3 regions of the Streptomyces sp. NPDC002125 genome follow, and region 1 is predicted to be linked to each of the others. Evidence: riboswitches for the same ligand, from Rfam matches in the RefSeq annotation. Region 1 holds a riboswitch; each other region holds the start of a gene.
What was found. Region 1 has a riboswitch for cobalamin ahead of ACWCQM_RS29050 (cobalamin biosynthesis protein). Riboswitches for the same ligand answer to the same signal wherever they lie in the genome.
Positions count from the first base shown of each region.

Region 2: it holds a riboswitch for cobalamin, as region 1 does, so the genes downstream of both, ACWCQM_RS36335 (ABC transporter substrate-binding protein) here and ACWCQM_RS29050 (cobalamin biosynthesis protein) in region 1, are expected to answer to the same signal.
Region 3: it holds a riboswitch for cobalamin, as region 1 does, so the genes downstream of both, ACWCQM_RS02620 (ribonucleoside-diphosphate reductase subunit alpha) here and ACWCQM_RS29050 (cobalamin biosynthesis protein) in region 1, are expected to answer to the same signal.

Region 1 covers NZ_JBSFDD010000021.1:26,388-31,580, forward strand. The annotation lists gene ACWCQM_RS29035 (class II aldolase/adducin family protein) at 1-191, opposite strand, end outside; gene ACWCQM_RS29040 (anion permease) at 499-1,761, shown strand; gene ACWCQM_RS29045 (hypothetical protein) at 1,774-1,995, shown strand; cobalamin riboswitch at 2,183-2,311, shown strand; gene ACWCQM_RS29050 (cobalamin biosynthesis protein) at 2,444-3,388, shown strand; gene ACWCQM_RS29055 (cobyric acid synthase) at 3,385-4,965, shown strand; gene ACWCQM_RS29060 (putative cobaltochelatase) at 4,962-5,193, shown strand, end outside.
Region 2 covers NZ_JBSFDD010000034.1:32,410-37,602, reverse strand. The annotation lists gene ACWCQM_RS36340 (FecCD family ABC transporter permease) at 1-851, opposite strand, end outside; gene ACWCQM_RS36335 (ABC transporter substrate-binding protein) at 881-1,876, opposite strand; cobalamin riboswitch at 1,980-2,166, opposite strand; gene ACWCQM_RS36330 (hypothetical protein) at 2,297-2,476, opposite strand; gene ACWCQM_RS36325 (acyl-CoA dehydrogenase family protein) at 2,473-4,371, opposite strand; gene ACWCQM_RS36320 (carbohydrate kinase family protein) at 4,421-5,193, opposite strand, start outside.
Region 3 covers NZ_JBSFDD010000001.1:599,531-604,723, reverse strand. The annotation lists gene ACWCQM_RS02625 (ribonucleotide-diphosphate reductase subunit beta) at 1-634, opposite strand, end outside; gene ACWCQM_RS02620 (ribonucleoside-diphosphate reductase subunit alpha) at 634-3,030, opposite strand; cobalamin riboswitch at 3,171-3,293, opposite strand; gene ACWCQM_RS02615 (GNAT family N-acetyltransferase) at 3,347-3,847, opposite strand; gene mctP (monocarboxylate uptake permease MctP) at 3,968-5,193, opposite strand, start outside.

The sequences.
Region 1 (5,193 bases):
ACGCCGACGGCGTCCCCCGGGCCCAGCCGGTCGTAGGGCACGCCGGTGGGGGTCACCAGCACGGTGTCGCCGACGCGGGCCGACACATTGCCCGAGGTGCCGACGACCAGACCCTCCGCCCGTGTCCTGCGGGCCGTCCCCACGACGTCGTGCCACGCCCGGGCGATCTCGTCCTGGTCTCCGTCGCTCATGCGGGCGATCCTAGGGCTGTCCTGTGACCCCCGGCGGGACAGCCCCGGGGGCGCGGTGATCCGGCGATCAGGTGATCAGGTGACCGAGGTCTCTTCGGCGGGGGGTGCCTGGCGGGCCACGGGTCCGGGTCCTGCCCCACCGGCCAGTCGCCGCACCGGCGCGGGCCCGCCGGGGCGCTCAGGAGACTCACAAGCGGAATGCGCATACACGGTTGGGGTCACCACGCCGCCCTGCTCAGTTCACCTTCCGTTCATCCAGGTTGCTTACGTTCCACGTGCCAATGACGTCGAACGATTGCCTGGGTAAATGGAACACATCACGCTGCTGCTCGCGATTGTGGTCGTGACAGCTCTCGTGTTCGATTTCACGAACGGTTTCCACGACACCGCCAACGCGATGGCCACCACCATCTCGACCGGCGCTCTCAAGCCCAAGACCGCGGTGGCCATGTCCGCCGTTCTCAACCTGGTCGGCGCGTTCCTGTCCGTGGAGGTCGCCAAGACGATCTCCGGCGGGATCATCAACGAGGACGGCCTCAGAACCGAGGTCATCTTCGCCGCACTCGTCGGCGCCATCCTGTGGAATCTCCTGACCTGGCTGGTCGGCCTCCCCTCCAGCTCCTCCCACGCACTCTTCGGCGGCCTCATCGGCGCCGCGGTCATGTCGGCCGGCTGGTCCTCGATCAACGGCGGCACCGTCGTCACGAAGGTCCTGCTGCCCGCGATCGCCGCCCCGCTCGTGGCCGGTCTGGCCGCGCTGCTGGCCACGAAGCTGACGTACCGCATCAACCGGAAGATCACCGACCCCGCGCAGCTGAAGTCGACCGCCAAGGGCTACCGCGCAGGTCAGATCGCGTCGGCGGGCCTCGTCTCGCTCGCCCACGGCACCAACGACGCGCAGAAGACCATGGGCATCATCACCCTGGCGCTGGTCACCGGCGGTGTCCTCGCCCCCGGCTCCAACCCGCCGGTCTGGGTCATCGCCTCCGCCGGTATCGCCATCGCGCTGGGCACCTACCTCGGCGGCTGGCGCATCATCCGCACCATGGGCAGCGGCCTGACCGACCTGCGCCCGCCGCAGGGCTTCGCGGCCCAGACCAGTGCGGCCACGGTCATCCTGGCCTCGTCGCACCTCGGCTTCTCCCTCTCGACCACCCAGTCCTGCTCCGGCGCGGTCATGGGCGCGGGCCTCGGACGCAAGGGGGGCGTGGTCCGCTGGTCCACCGCCACCCGGATGTTCGTCGCCTGGGGCCTGACGCTGCCGGCCGCCGGTCTGGTCGGCGCGGGCGCCGAGTTCCTGACCAAGCAGGGCCCCTGGGGTGTCGCGGTCGTCGCCGTCCTCCTCGTCGCGGGCTCCGGTGCCATCTGGCTGCTGTCGCGCCGCAAGCCGGTCGACCACACCAACGTCAACGCGACCGGGGACGAGCCCGCGGGCGTCGTCACGACCGCCATCGCGGCCGTCAGCCCGCCGCCCGTCGGCTCGGGTGTCGCGGACCTCAAGACCACCATCCACGCCCCGGCCACGACGGCCGAGACTCCGGCCGACCCGGCCCGGCCGGCCAAGGTGTAAGGACAGATCCGCATGAACATCGACTGGGCAGCCCTCGCCTCCGTCTTCGGCGTCAGCCTCGTGGTCACCGTCGCGCTGGTCGGCCTCTTCACCCTCGGCATCACGGGTCTCGCCAAGCTGGCGTCGCCGGCGCAAGGGGGCGGTTCCGCCGTCCTGGCGCGCACCGGCGCGTACGCCTGCTTCGCGCTGTGCGTGGCGGCGGTCGCGTACGGGATCTATCTGATCGTCGCCTGATCCACCGAACGGACACGCACACCGGGCCGGACACACCTCGTGTCCGGCCCGGTGTGCGTCTCAGCACACTGAAGCCCCGCAGGTCAACGGCAGGTTGACTGGTGTTCGCGGGGCATGGTGGACTGCCGGAGCCATTGAGGCCGGCCGGCCCACCCCCCGTGTGCCGGCCGGCCTTACGGCGACAGGAGAGGAAGCCGGTGCGAATCCGGCGCGGTCCCGCCACTGTCACCGGGGAGCAGCCTCCACACGGAAGTCACGGTCCGCCACCGCGGACTGGAAGGCCGGAGGACCTGCGGATCCGGAAGCCAGGAGACTCTCGTCGCCGGTCACGTCGAACCAGGGCGCGGACCCTGAGTGAGGACATACGCCATGTCTGGCTGCCCTGCGTCGGTCACCCCACCGCCACCCGCTGCGAAGGTCCTTCGAGGCGCGACGGCCGGCTGAGCGCGTGCGAGCCGACCGCATCTTCGTTTACGGCGCCGCCGCCGGCCTGATCGGCGACCTGCTGTTCGGCGATCCCCGGCGGGGCCATCCCGTCGCCGCCTTCGGGCGGGCCGCCGCGGCTGCCGAGAGCCGGCTGTGGCGCGACCACCGCGGCTGGGGCGCCCTGCACACGCTCGTCTGCGCCGGGGGCGCCGCGGGCGCTGCCGCCCTTGCCTCCCGTGCCGTGCGCGACCGTCCGGCCGCGGCCGTGGCGCTGACCGCCGCCGCCACCTGGTCCGTCGTCGGGGGTACGTCGCTGGGCCGCGAGGCCCGCGCCATCGGCGGGGCGCTGGCCGCCGGGGACATCGAGAAGGCCCGGGAGCGGCTGCCGCATCTGTGCGGCCGCGATCCGCAGGCCCTGGACGGGCACCAGATCGCCCGGGCGGTGGTGGAGTCCGTCGCCGAGAACACGTCGGACGCCGTCGTGGGGGCTCTGGTGTGGGGTGCGCTCGGCGGCGTACCCGGGCTGGTCGCCTTCCGGGCGGTCAACACGCTCGACGCCATGGTCGGGCACAAGTCGCCCCGCTACCGGCGCTACGGCTGGGCGTCGGCCCGGCTCGACGACCTCGCGGGCTGGCCCGGGGCCCGGCTCACCGCCGTGCTCGCCGTGGCCGCCGGGGGCCGCCCGCGCGAGGCGGTCCGGGCCTGGCGGGCCGACGCGGACCGGCATCCGAGCCCCAACGCGGGCCCGGTGGAGGCCGCGTTCGCGGGTGCGCTCGGCGTACGGCTGGGCGGCACCCTGGCGTACGGCGGGCGGGTCGAGCACCGGCCCGTGCTCAACGGGGAGGCCGGCCGCGAGGTGCGGGTCGAGGACATCGAACGCGCGGTGCGGCTGTCGCGCCGGGTGAGTGTGCTGGCCCTCGCCGTGTGTGCGGCGGGGCGGTCGGCCATGGGGCGGAGGGTCGGATGAGCGGCGGGCTGCTGGTGGCCGGCACCACTTCGGACGCGGGCAAGAGCGTCGTCACGGCCGGCATCTGCCGGTGGCTGGTGCGCCGGGGGGTGAAGGTCGCGCCGTTCAAGGCGCAGAACATGTCGCTGAACTCGTTCGTCACCCGCGAGGGGGCCGAGATCGGCCGCGCGCAGGCGATGCAGGCCCAGGCGGCCCGGGTGGAGCCGTCGGCGCTGATGAACCCGGTGCTGCTCAAGCCCGGAGGTGACCGCTCCAGCCAGGTCGTCCTGATGGGGAAGCCGGTCGGCGAGATGAGTGCGCGCGGCTATCACGGGGGGCGCCAGGAGGCGCTGCTGGGGACGGTCACGGACTGTCTGGAGCAGCTGCGGGGCACGTACGACGCCGTGATCTGCGAGGGGGCGGGCAGTCCGGCCGAGATCAATCTGCGGCGTACCGACATCGTGAACATGGGCATCGCGCGGGCCGCGCGCTTCCCCGTGCTGGTGGTCGGGGACATCGACAGGGGCGGGGTCTTCGCGTCGTTCTTCGGCACGACGGCGCTGCTGAGCCCCGAGGACCAGGCGCTGATCGCCGGGTACCTCGTCAACAAGTTCCGCGGTGACGTGTCGCTGCTGGAGCCCGGCCTCGACATGCTGCTCGGGCTCACCGGGCGGCGGACGTACGGGGTGCTGCCGTACGCCCACGGGCTGGGCATCGACGAGGAGGACGGGCTGCGCGTCTCGATGCGCGGGACCGTGCGGGAGTCGGTCGTGGCCCCGCCGCACGGCGAGGACGTGCTGCGGGTCGCGGTGTGCGCCGTACCGCTGATGTCGAACTTCACCGATGTGGACGCCCTGGCGGCCGAGCCGGGTGTGGTGGTGCGGTTCGTGGACCGGGCGGAGGAGCTCGCCGACGCGGACCTCGTGATCGTGCCCGGGACGCGCGGCACCGTGAAGGCGCTGGCGTGGCTGCGGGAGCGGGGCCTCGCCGGCGCGCTGGCGCGGCGGGCGGCGGCGGGGCGGCCGGTGCTGGGCATCTGCGGCGGGTTCCAGGTGCTCGGTGAGTGGATCGAGGACGAGGTGGAGTCGCGGGCCGGACTGGTCGAGGGGCTGGGACTGCTGCCCGTACGCGTCCGCTTCGGCCGGGAGAAGGTCCTGGAGAGGCCCGTCGGTTCGGCGCTGGGGGAACCGGTGGAGGGCTACGAGATCCATCACGGGGTCGCCGAGGTGCTCGGCGGCGAGCCGTTCCTGGACGGGTGCCGGGTGGGCTCGGTGTGGGGGACGCACTGGCACGGGTCGCTGGAGAGCGACGCGTTCCGGCGGGCGTTCCTGGGCGAGGTCGCGCGGGCATCGGGGCGGAGGTTCACCGCCGCTCCGGACACGAGCTTCGAGGCGCTGCGGGAGGAACAGCTCGACCGGCTGGGCGATCTGATCGAGGAACACGCGGACACGGACGCGCTGTGGCGGCTGATCGAGACCGGCGCGCCCGAGGGGCTGCCGTTCATCGCGCCGGGCGCGCCACCCGCGCCCGCGCCGCCCGCGGCCCGGACGCCCGATGCGTCCGGACCGGTTGTACATGCGACAGAGGAGGCTCCGTGAGTACGCCGTATCCCTTCACCGCCCTGGTCGGGCAGGACGATCTGCGGCTCGGGCTCCTGCTCAACGCGGTGAGTCCGGCCGTCGGCGGGGTGCTCGTGCGGGGGGAGAAGGGCACCGCCAAGTCCACCGCCGTGCGGGCGCTGGCCGCGCTCATGCCGGAGGTCGAGGTGGTGGCGGGCTGCCGGTTCTCGTGCGACCCCGCCGCGCCCGATCCGGCGTGCCCCGACG
Region 2 (5,193 bases), on a different contig from region 1:
GCGTGCGGCAGCACGAGGCCGACGAACCCGATGGCACCCGCAGAGCTGACGAGGGCCGCCGTCAGCAGCGCGGTCGCGCAGAGCAGCACGATCCGGGTGCGGGCCACGTGCACCCCGAGAGCGGCAGCCGCGTCCTGGCCGAAGGCGAAGGCGTCGAGCGTACGGGCGTGACCCAGGCAGATCAGCAGTGTCACGGCCAGCACGGCGGAGCACATCCACACGTCGCCCCAGCCGACCCCGCTCAGGGAGCCGAGCAGCCAGAACAGCACGCCCCGGGTCTGCTCGGCGTCGGCCGCGGTCATCACCACGAAGGAGGTGAGCGCCGAGAAGAGCTGCATGGCCGCGACCCCGGAGAGGACGACCCGGTCGGTCGAGCCGCCGAGGGTGTGGCTGAGCAGCAGGACGAGGGCGAAGGAGCACAGGGCCCCGACGAATGCCCCGGCCGGGACCGGGACCACTCCCCCGCCGACGCCGAGCACGACGACCACGACCGCGCCGGTGGACGCCCCGGAGGAGACGCCGAGGACGAACGGGTCGGCGAGCGGATTGCGCAGCAGCGACTGCATCACCGTGCCGCACACCGCGAGCCCGGCCCCGCACACCGCGGCGAGCAGGGTGCGGGGCATGCGCAGGTTCCAGATGATGCCGTCGCGGATCGGGGTCAGCCGGGGTTGGGCGAGCCCGAGGTGCGAGGCCACGGCCGACCAGACGTCCGGGACGGAGATACGGGCGGGGCCGATCGTGACGGCGACCGCGACGGACAGGAGCAGCAGGGCGAGACCCCCGGCCCACAGGAGGCCGTCGCGCACGACGCGGGCTCCGGCGGCGCGGCCCGCCGGCGGCAGCTCCACGCGTACGTCCGGGGCGTGTCCGGTGTCCGTCACCCCGCGAGCCCGAACGAGCGGAGCCCGGCCGCGACGCGCTCCACGCCCTCCACGGTCCGGATCGTCGGATTCATGGCCTGGCCGCTGAGCAGGACGTACCGCTTGTGCCGTACCGCGTCCATGTTCTTCGTGGCGGGGTTGGACTCCAGGAACTCGATCTTCTTCGCGGCGCTCTCGGCCGTCTGCGACTTCCGGGTCAGGTCGCCGATGACCAGGACGTCGGGGTTCCGGTCGGCGACGGTCTCCCAGTTGATCTGGGGCCATTCCTCGTGGGTGTCGTCGAAGACGTTCTCCGCGCCGAGTTCCCCGGTGATGATGCCGGGGGCTCCGCAGCAGCCCGCCATGTAGGGGGCCTCGGAGTTGGCGAACCAGTAGAGCAGGCTCGTTCCGGACGCGTCGATGCCCTTGGTCGCGGCACCGATCCGGGCCTGGAGCCGGGCGACGAGCGCGTCGCCCCGCTCCGGTACGCCGAACACCCGCGCGAGCTCGCGTACTTCGGTGTAGACGCTGTCCATGGTGAGCGGCTTCGTACGGGAGCCGTCGCCACTGCCGCTGTTGTCCTTGGCGGTGCAGTCGGCGGGCGAGACGTACGTCGGCACTCCGAGGTCCTCGAACTGCTCGCGCGGCGCGACGCCGCCCTTGCCGAGGGTCGATTCGAACGAGGCGCTGACGAAGTCGGGTTCCACGGCGAGGACCTTCTCCGAGGAGGGGCGGTTCTCCGCGATGCGGGGGATCTTCGTCTCGGCCTTCTCCAGGCCCTTCATCACGGGATCGGTCCAGGTGGAGGTCCCGGCGAGCCGGTCGGCGAGGCCCAGGGAGAGCAGGATCTCCGTCGATCCCTGGTCCAGGGAGACCGCGTGGCGCGGTGCGGAGTCCACGGTGACGGTGCGTCCGCAGTTCGTCAGCGTCACCGGAAATCCGGCGCCGCCCCCTCCCGGTGCGGCTCCGGTGGTCCCGGTGCCGCCGCATGCGGTCAGCAGGACAAGTCCCATGAGGACCGGGGTGGTTCGGCGTGCGGTGCTGGCTATGGGCGGCACAGGGTCCCTCGGCGTCTCTGGGCTCATGCGCGGAGCCCGTACGGAGTTCCGCTCCCGGGTGCGGAAGCGGGTGCCAGCAGGTCTTCGGACTCGGGTTCGTCCGGACGGGGCGCCTTCCCGGGGCACCCGAGGATGTCCCAGTGGCCGTGGCCCCGCCCGTCCCCCTCACCGCTGCGCGTCAGCTCCGGATTCGCACCGGATTCCCTGACTCCACGTGGAGTGTGACTGGCGTCTGCAAGCTATCACGCGACGTGACGGCGGCTTCTGCGGCCGGTGCGGATCTCACTTCCGGGGCCCTCGGCCGGTACGACGGGCAGGGCCGGTACGGCGGGCGGGACGTCGTCCTCCGTACCGGCCGGCAGGTCCTCGGGCGGGTCAGCCCTTGGGGCGAACCGATTCGCCGCGGCGTCTGCGCGGTCCCCCTCCCACGCGGGCGAGCACGGACACCGTGCCCCAGTAGGCCAGCAGGACCGCGCTCGTGCCGAGGATCTCCAGGCCCTCCGCGACGCGGCGGCCCATCGGCCGTGCCTCACGGGCCGGGGACGGGGCGCTCATCGGGCGTCCGCCGGACCGCTGTTCCAGGGGCCCCGGGGGTCGTCGTAGGCGTCGGCGTAGCCGGGCCCCGCGATGGGCCAGTCGGCGAGCAGTTCAGCGGGCAGGGCGAAGGAGTCGGCCAGTTGGGGGGCGTGCGCGGCGACGGCCGTGATCAGCTCCTCGGCGGTCTCGGCCAGTGCCTCGGTCTGAACGGCGCTCAGCAGGCCCGCGGCCAGCAGGTCGCCGCTGTTGCGGGCGACCCACTCCACGGCGAACAGCCGCTCCAGTTCCCCCAGCCGCTCTCTCGCCGCCCCCTCGGGCAGTGCGGCGCGGGCCTCGGCGTAGGCCTCGGCGGCGTGCCGGTAGGCATAGGCCTCGACTCCCCGGATCGCGGGCCCGGACGCCGCGTTCCACTGCGCGAGGACGTCGGTGTCCGGCACCCGCAGCGCCCGGGTCCTGGCGCGGTCGAACCAGATGTCCTCCACCGCGGCGAGGAGCCGGACCAGGAAGCGCGGGTCGGCGAGGTCGCCGGGCTCGCCGGTCCCCTCGCGCCCGGGCTCGGCGGGAACACGGCCGGGCCCGTCCGGCCCGGCCGGGACACTCCCCGGCGCGTCCGGCCCGGCCGAGAGGAGCAGGTCGGCCGCCGCCTTGGCGTAGAGGGCGATGTTGTCGCCCTCGGCCGTGATGGCGCCCTCCACACCCGTGACGAGTTCGGTCATGCCGTTGTTCTCCAGCAGCGCCTGCGCGCCGCAGCGTTCACGGCTCTCGACGATGACCTCCCGGGCCCGCCAGGTGATCCATGCCTTGGCGACGTCGACGAGCGTCCCCGCCTCGGCCCTGCCGCCCTCCTCCGTACAGCTCTCCCAGCGCTCCTGTGCCCTGCGGTGCAGCAGGCTCATGGCGAAGACCTTGGCCATGGCCGAGGCGAGCGGCCCGTGGTGGGTGCGGTGGGCGTTGACCGGTACGGGCGGTGTGCGCCGGGAGCCGGAGATCATCCGGTGGCCCCCGTAGCGCACGGCGACCGCCAGGGTCGCGCGGGCCGAGCCCGCCGCGCAGGCGCTCATCGAGACCCGGCCGTGGATGACCCTGCCGATCGAGGTCAGGAAGCGCCGCCGCCTGTCCCCCGGTGCCGTCCTGAACTCCCCCCGGGCGCCCTCCTCCCGGTCGGCTCCCAGCAGGGCGTCACGTGCCACGAAGAGCTGGTCGAAGGAGGTCAGACAGTGGTCCACGGGGCTGCCCATCCGGGCGGGCAGCCGCCGCACCCTGATGCCGGGCAGCGCGCGCTCCTCGTCGGTGAGCGGCACCAGGAAGAGGCGTACCCCGTGGTCGGAGCCGTCGGCCACCAGACGTGCGGCGACCAGCCCGGACTTGGCCCCGCCCGCCGGGCTGGTGTTGGGCATGAACTTCTGCGCGCCCGCGTTCGGGGTGTGCAGGACGAATCCGTCGCGCTCGCGGTCGTACGTCGCGGTGGTCTCCATGGCCGCCGCGTTGTTTCCGTGTGCCACCTCCGTGCACAGGAACGTGCCGATGCGGCGCAGGGACAGATAGTCCGACAGGTCCCGGTGGCCCGCGCCGTCCTGATCGAGGAGGCTGCCGAGGAAGAGGTTGTAGTGGATGCCCGCGACGGTGGTCAGCGCGGGGTCGACCGGCCCGAGCCAGGCGTGCAGGGCGGCCAGGGCGCGTGGGTCGGCGGCGAGGCGCGCCCCGCTGTCGAGGGAGAGGTTGAGGACCCGCAACCGGTCGTAGGCGAGTTCCAGTCGCTCTTCGGGCGTTCCCCCGGCGGGGCGGCGGAACGGTTCTGTGCTGATCAGCCGCTGCCAGAAGCCGTGTTCGCGGCGGTGTTCCGGACCGAGGAGGACGGCGGTCAGCAGTTCGGTGGTGGACGGTGGAGCGGTTTCGGTGAGGGTCACGGTCATACCGGGCTGAACGAGGAAGGTGCGTCCGAGGACACCCCCGTCACTCCGATCACCCGGGTACAGGCGCGCTGGTCAGAGCCGCTGCCAGCTCCTCCTCGTCGGGAGGCAGCGCACCGGCCCGCCGGACGGTCACGGCAGCGGAGGCCACACCGTGGCGCAGGACGTCGCCGAGGGTGGCGGCGTCCAGGGAGCGCAGCCGTGTGCGGGCCTCCGCGCCGAGCAGTCCGTGCGCTACCAGGGCGTGCAGCGTGCCGGACATGAAGGCGTCGCCCGCGCCCACGGTGTCCTCGACCCGGACGGGCGGCGCCCCGATGCCGACGGTCCCGCCGGGCAGGAACGCCTGGGCGCCCTCGGCTCCCCGGGTGAGCAGGACGACGGCGGGCCCGGAGCGCAGCCAGCGCTCGGCGGCCTCCTCCGGGGTCTCGTGCGGATACAGCCTGCGCAGGTCCTCGTCGCTGGCCTTGACGATGTCGCTGAGCGCGACGCAGCGCTCGGCTCGCCGGACGGCGGTGGCGTGGTCCCCCATCAGGCCGGTCCGCACATTGGGGTCGTAGCTCACGGTCGCGGCCGTACGGAGCGCTTCGACCAGGCCCAGGACCGTGTCCGCGCCGGGTTCCAGGGCGGTGGCGAGGGACCCGGTGTGGACGTGCACGGGTGGCTCCCCCGGCCGCTCGACCGGGCCCAGCGTCCAGGTGATCGCGAAGGCGTAGGCCGCGCGGCCCTCGTCGTCCAGCTCGACGGTGGCGGCCGGGGTGGGCTCCGGGCTCCCGTCCGTCAGCACCCGCACCCCGGCGCCGGCGAGGTGGTCCCGGATCAGCCGCC
Region 3 (5,193 bases), on a different contig from region 1:
GGAACACCCAGTTGGTGCCCGTGGCGAGGCCGTGCAGCAGACCGCGCGAGCGGAACCAGTAGACGTAGGCGAACGCGCCGTAGAAGAACAGCCCCTCGATGCACGCGGCGAAGCAGATCAGATTGAGCAGGAAGCGGCGGCGGTCGGCCTTCGTCTCCAGCCGCTCGATCTTCTCGACCGAGTCCATCCACCGGAAGCAGAACTGAGCCTTCTCGCGGATCGAGGGGATCTCCTCGACCGCGTCGAAGGCCGCCGCGCGGTCCTCCGGGTCGGGCAGATAGGTGTCGAGCAGCGTCAGATAGAACTGGACGTGCACGGCCTCCTCGAACAGCTGGCGCGACAGGTACAGCCGCGCCTCGGGGGAGTTGATGTGCTTGTAGAGCGTCAGCACCAGGTTGTTGGAGACGATCGAGTCCCCCGTCGCGAAGAACGCGACCAGCCGGCCGATCATGTGCTGCTCGCCCGGCGACAGCTTGGCGAGGTCGGCGACGTCCGAGTGGAGGTCGACCTCCTCGACGGTCCAGGTGTTCTTGATCGCGTCCCGGTAGCGCTCGTAGAAGTCCGGGTAGCGCATGGGGCGCAGGGTCAGCTCGAAGCCCGGGTCGAGCAGGTTCTTGTTCTCGGTGGTGCTCATTACTGGCAGGCCTCGCAGGACTCGGGGTTTTCGAGGGAGCAGGCGATCGCGTCCGCGTCGGGAGCGGCTGCCTGCTGCACGGGAATCGGAGCGGCGGCGACGGCCGTCCCGGACGCCGCGCGGGCGATCCGGGTCGCCGGGCGCGAACGCAGGTAGTACGTCGTCTTCAGCCCCTGCTTCCAGGCGTACGCGTACATCGAGGAGAGCTTGCCGATCGTCGGCGTCTCCAGGAACAGGTTCAGCGACTGGCTCTGGTCGAGGAACGGCGTACGGGCCGCCGCCATGTCGATCAGACCGCGCTGCGGGATCTCCCACGCCGTGCGGTACAGCGCCCGCACGTCCTCGGGGATCCAGGCGAAGCCCTGCACGGAGCCGCTCGCCTCGCGCAGTGCCTCGCGGGTCCGGGCGTCCCAGACGCCGAGCTTCTTCAGCTCGTCCACCAGGTAGGCGTTGACCTGGAGGAACTCACCGCTGAGCGTCTCGCGCTTGAAGAGGTTGGAGACCTGCGGCTCGATGCACTCGTAGACCCCGGCGATCGAGGCGATCGTCGCCGTCGGCGCGATGGCGAGCAGCAGCGAGTTGCGCATCCCGCTCTTCGCGATCCGGGCGCGCAGGGCGTCCCAGCGCTCCGGCCAGTTCAGCTCGGTGGCGTAGTGGTCGGGGTGCAGCACGCCCCGGGCGGCGCGGGTCTCGGACCAGGCGGGCAGCGGGCCGGACCTCTCGGCCAGGCCGCAGGAGGCCTCGTAGGCGGCGAGCATGATGCGCTCGGAGATCTTCGTGGAGAGCGCGCGGGCCTCGGGGGAGTCGAAGGGCAGCCGCAGCTGGAAGAAGACGTCCTGGAGGCCCATCGCGCCGAGACCCACCGGCCGCCAGCGGGCGTTGGAACGCCCGGCCTGCTCGGTCGGGTAGAAGTTGATGTCCACGACACGGTCCAGGAAGGTCACCGCCGTACGCACGGTGGCGTCCAGCCGCTCCCAGTCGATGGTGCCGTCGGCGACGAACGCGCCGAGGTTGACCGACCCCAGGTTGCAGACAGCCGTCTCACCGTCGTCGGTGACCTCCAGGATCTCGGTGCAGAGGTTCGAGGAGTGGACGACCCTGCCCGGCTCGGCGGTCTGGTTCGCCGTGCGGTTGGACGCGTCCTTGAACGTCATCCAGCCCTGGCCGGTCTGCGCGAGGGTGCGCATCATGCGCCCGTAGAGCTCACGGGCCGGCATGGTCTTGCGGGCCAGCCCCTTGGCCTCGGCGGCGCGGTACGCGGCGTCGAACTCGTCGCCCCACAGGTCCACCAGCTCGGGGGCGTCCGCCGGGGAGAACAGCGACCACTCGGTGTCCGCGTCGACCCGGCGCATGAACTCGTCCGGGATCCAGTGCGCCAGGTTGAGGTTGTGCGTACGCCGCTGGTCCTCACCGGTGTTGTCGCGCAGCTCCAGGAACTCCTCGATGTCCGCGTGCCAGGTCTCCAGATAGACCGCGGCGGCACCCTTGCGCCGGCCCCCCTGGTTGACCGCCGCGACCGAGGCGTCGAGCGTCTTCAGGAACGGCACGATGCCGTTGGAGTGCCCGTTCGTCCCCCGGATGAGTGAACCGCGCGCGCGGATACGGGAGTAGGAGAGGCCGATACCGCCCGCGTGCTTGGAGAGGCGCGCCACCTGGTGGTAGCGGTCGTAGATGGAGTCGAGCTCGTCCAGCGGTGAGTCCAGCAGATAGCAGGAGGACATCTGCGGGTGCCGGGTGCCGGAGTTGAAGAGGGTGGGGGAGGAGGGCAGATAGTCCAGCCGGCTCATCAGGCCGTACAGCGCGGCGACCTCCTCCAGGGCGCGCTCGGAGGTGTCCTCGGCGAGCCCGGCGGCGACGCGCAGCATGAAGTGCTGCGGGGTCTCGACGACCTCGCGGGTGAGCGGGTGGCGCAGCAGATAGCGGCTGTACAGCGTCCGCAGCCCGAAGTAGCCGAAGCGGTCGTCGGCCCCGTCGGCGAGCGCCTGCCCGACCAGCGCGTCCAGAGCGTCTGCGTGCAGCGCGACGAACTCCGCCGTACGGTCCGCGATCAGGCCCTCGCGGTGTCCGGTGGCGACCGAGGCCGAGAAGGAGACCGCCCCCTGTCCGGCCGCCTCGTCCGCGATGGTGCGGGTGAGGAGCCGCGCGGCGAGCCGGGAGTAGGCCGGGTCCTCGGAGATCAGGCCGGCGGCGGCCTCGGTGGCCAGCGAGCGCAGCTCGGCCTCGTCCGCCCGCGCGCTCCGGCCGCGCAGCGCGGCGGCGGCGACCCGTCCGGGGTCGGTGTCGGGCAGATCGGCGGTGAGACCGGTCAGGGTCCGCAGCAGGGCGGTCCCGGGGGCGTCGGCCGCAAGGCCTTCGGATTCCTCGGCCGAAACCGGATCGGCTGGCGCGATGGTCACTGGGGCTATCCCTCGCTCGGCTCTGGGCCTGCGGGAGCGGGGCAGCCGGGGCACGACCGAGCCCGCGAAAGGGCAGCACGGCGTGCACGGCGTCCACCGGCCCTCCGCGGGGCCCGGACGTCTCGGCGTCCGGTTCGGTCGAGCCGGACGCGCTGTCGACAGGTCTTCGGACTTCGGGTGCGCCGAAGCACACCGATCACACCGTTGCGGGACAGTTCCGGATTCGCACCGGATTCCCCTGCGGCGACAGCGAGGTCGAGCATACATGTGGGGGCTGCCTGCTGAGGCAGCCCCCACATGTTGTGTCGCGGAGGAGTCAGAGAGCCAGGCGGTACGTCAGCAGCCGGAGGGCGGGCAGCGGGTTCCAGTCCCGCTCCGGGGTCCGTACGAAGCCGAGGCGCTCATAGATCCGGTGGGCGCCACGCATGGCCGGCTGCGTCGACAGGACGATCCCGGAGCACCCTCCGGCGGCACTCGCCCGGTCCACGCACGCCCGTACGAGCGCCTCGCCCGCGCCCCGTCCACGAGCCTCCGGGGATACGGCGAGCATCCGGAACTCGGCCTCGTCCGCGGCGGCGACGTCCGCCCACGGGCCGCCGGACGCGACGTAGGTGACGCCGCCCAGCAGCCGGCCGTCGCCGTCGACCGCGACCAGCACCTCGGTCTCGGCCGCTCGCTGCCCGACGGCGCGGAGCTTCTCCAGATAGGGGTCGTCGGCGCCGAGGTCCAGGAGCCCGTCCCTGAGATACGCCTCGGCGGTGATCCCGGCCAGGGCCTCGTACTGCGCGGGCCGGATCCGCCTGATCGATAGGTCCATGGGCGCAGTCTGCCGCAGCCGGACGAGGGGACGCCTCCCTGTTTCCGGGGGCACGAACGACGCCGTCCCGGCAGGGTGGACCCTGCCGGGACGGCGTCGCCCTCCTGGTGCCCGCGGGGGTCAGTGACCGCCCGGGGCACCCACCGTGGCGGGCGGGAGCTTCTCCTGGACGCCGGGGTCGCCCACGTCCGCGGTGTAGTCGGACGGGGACGTCTCGTCGATGCCCGCCGGGGCCTTCACCGCGTTGAGGACGAAGGTCAGCACGACCACGACGAGGACGTTCAGCACGAACGCGGTGAGACCGATGTAGCCGATCTCGCCGATGCCCGGGATCTCCTTCGAGGACCCGCCGAAGTGCTTCTGGGTCGGGCTGGCGACACCGTACGCGGCCACCGTGCCGTAGATCATGCCGACCGCCCAGCCGGCGATCAGGGCCCAGCGGTGGAACCACCGGGTGAACAGGCCGCCCACCAGGGCGGGCATCGTCTGGAGGATCCAGATGCCGCCCAGCAGCTGGAAGTTGATCGCGACCGTCTTGTCCATGGTGAGGACGAAAGCGAGCGCGCCGACCTTCACCAGCAGCGAGACCAGCTTGGAGACCTTGGTCTCCTGGGCCGGGGTCGCGTCGGGCTTGATGAAGTCCTTGTAGATGTTGCGGGTGAAGAGGTTCGCCGCGGCGATCGACATGATCGCGGCCGGCACCAGCGCGCCGATACCGATCGCGGCGAAGGCCACACCCGCGAACCAGTCCGGGAACATGTTCTCGAACAGCTGCGGGATCGCGAGCTGTCCGTTGTCCACCTTGATCCCGGCGGCGATCGCCATGAAGCCGAGCAGGGCCAGCAGACCCAGCATCAGCGAGTACAGCGGCAGGATCGTCGTGTTGCGCCGGATCACCTCACGGCTGCGGCTGGAGAGCGTCGCCGTGATCGAGTGCGGATACATGAAGAGGGCCAGTGCCGAGCCCAGTGCCAGGGTGGCGTACACCCACTGGCCGGAGGCGCCCGGCGCGAGTCCGGCCACGGGTTTGCCCGCCGCCTCGTTCGCCGCCGAGAACTTCTCGTTCGCCGCGGCGAAGATGTTGTCGAAGCCGCCCAGCTTTATCGGGATGTAGATGATCGCCACCGCGATGACGAGGTAGATCAGGCCGTCCTTGACGAACGCGATCAGCGCCGGCGCACGCAGGCCCGAGGAGTAGGTGTACGCCGCGAGGACCGCGAACGCGATCAGCAGCGGCAGGTCCTTGATGAACCAGTGCGTGGTCTCGCCGCCGCCGACTCCCATGACGTCCAGCACGGCCTGGATGCCGACCAGCTGGAGCGCGATGTACGGCATCGTGGCGAGGA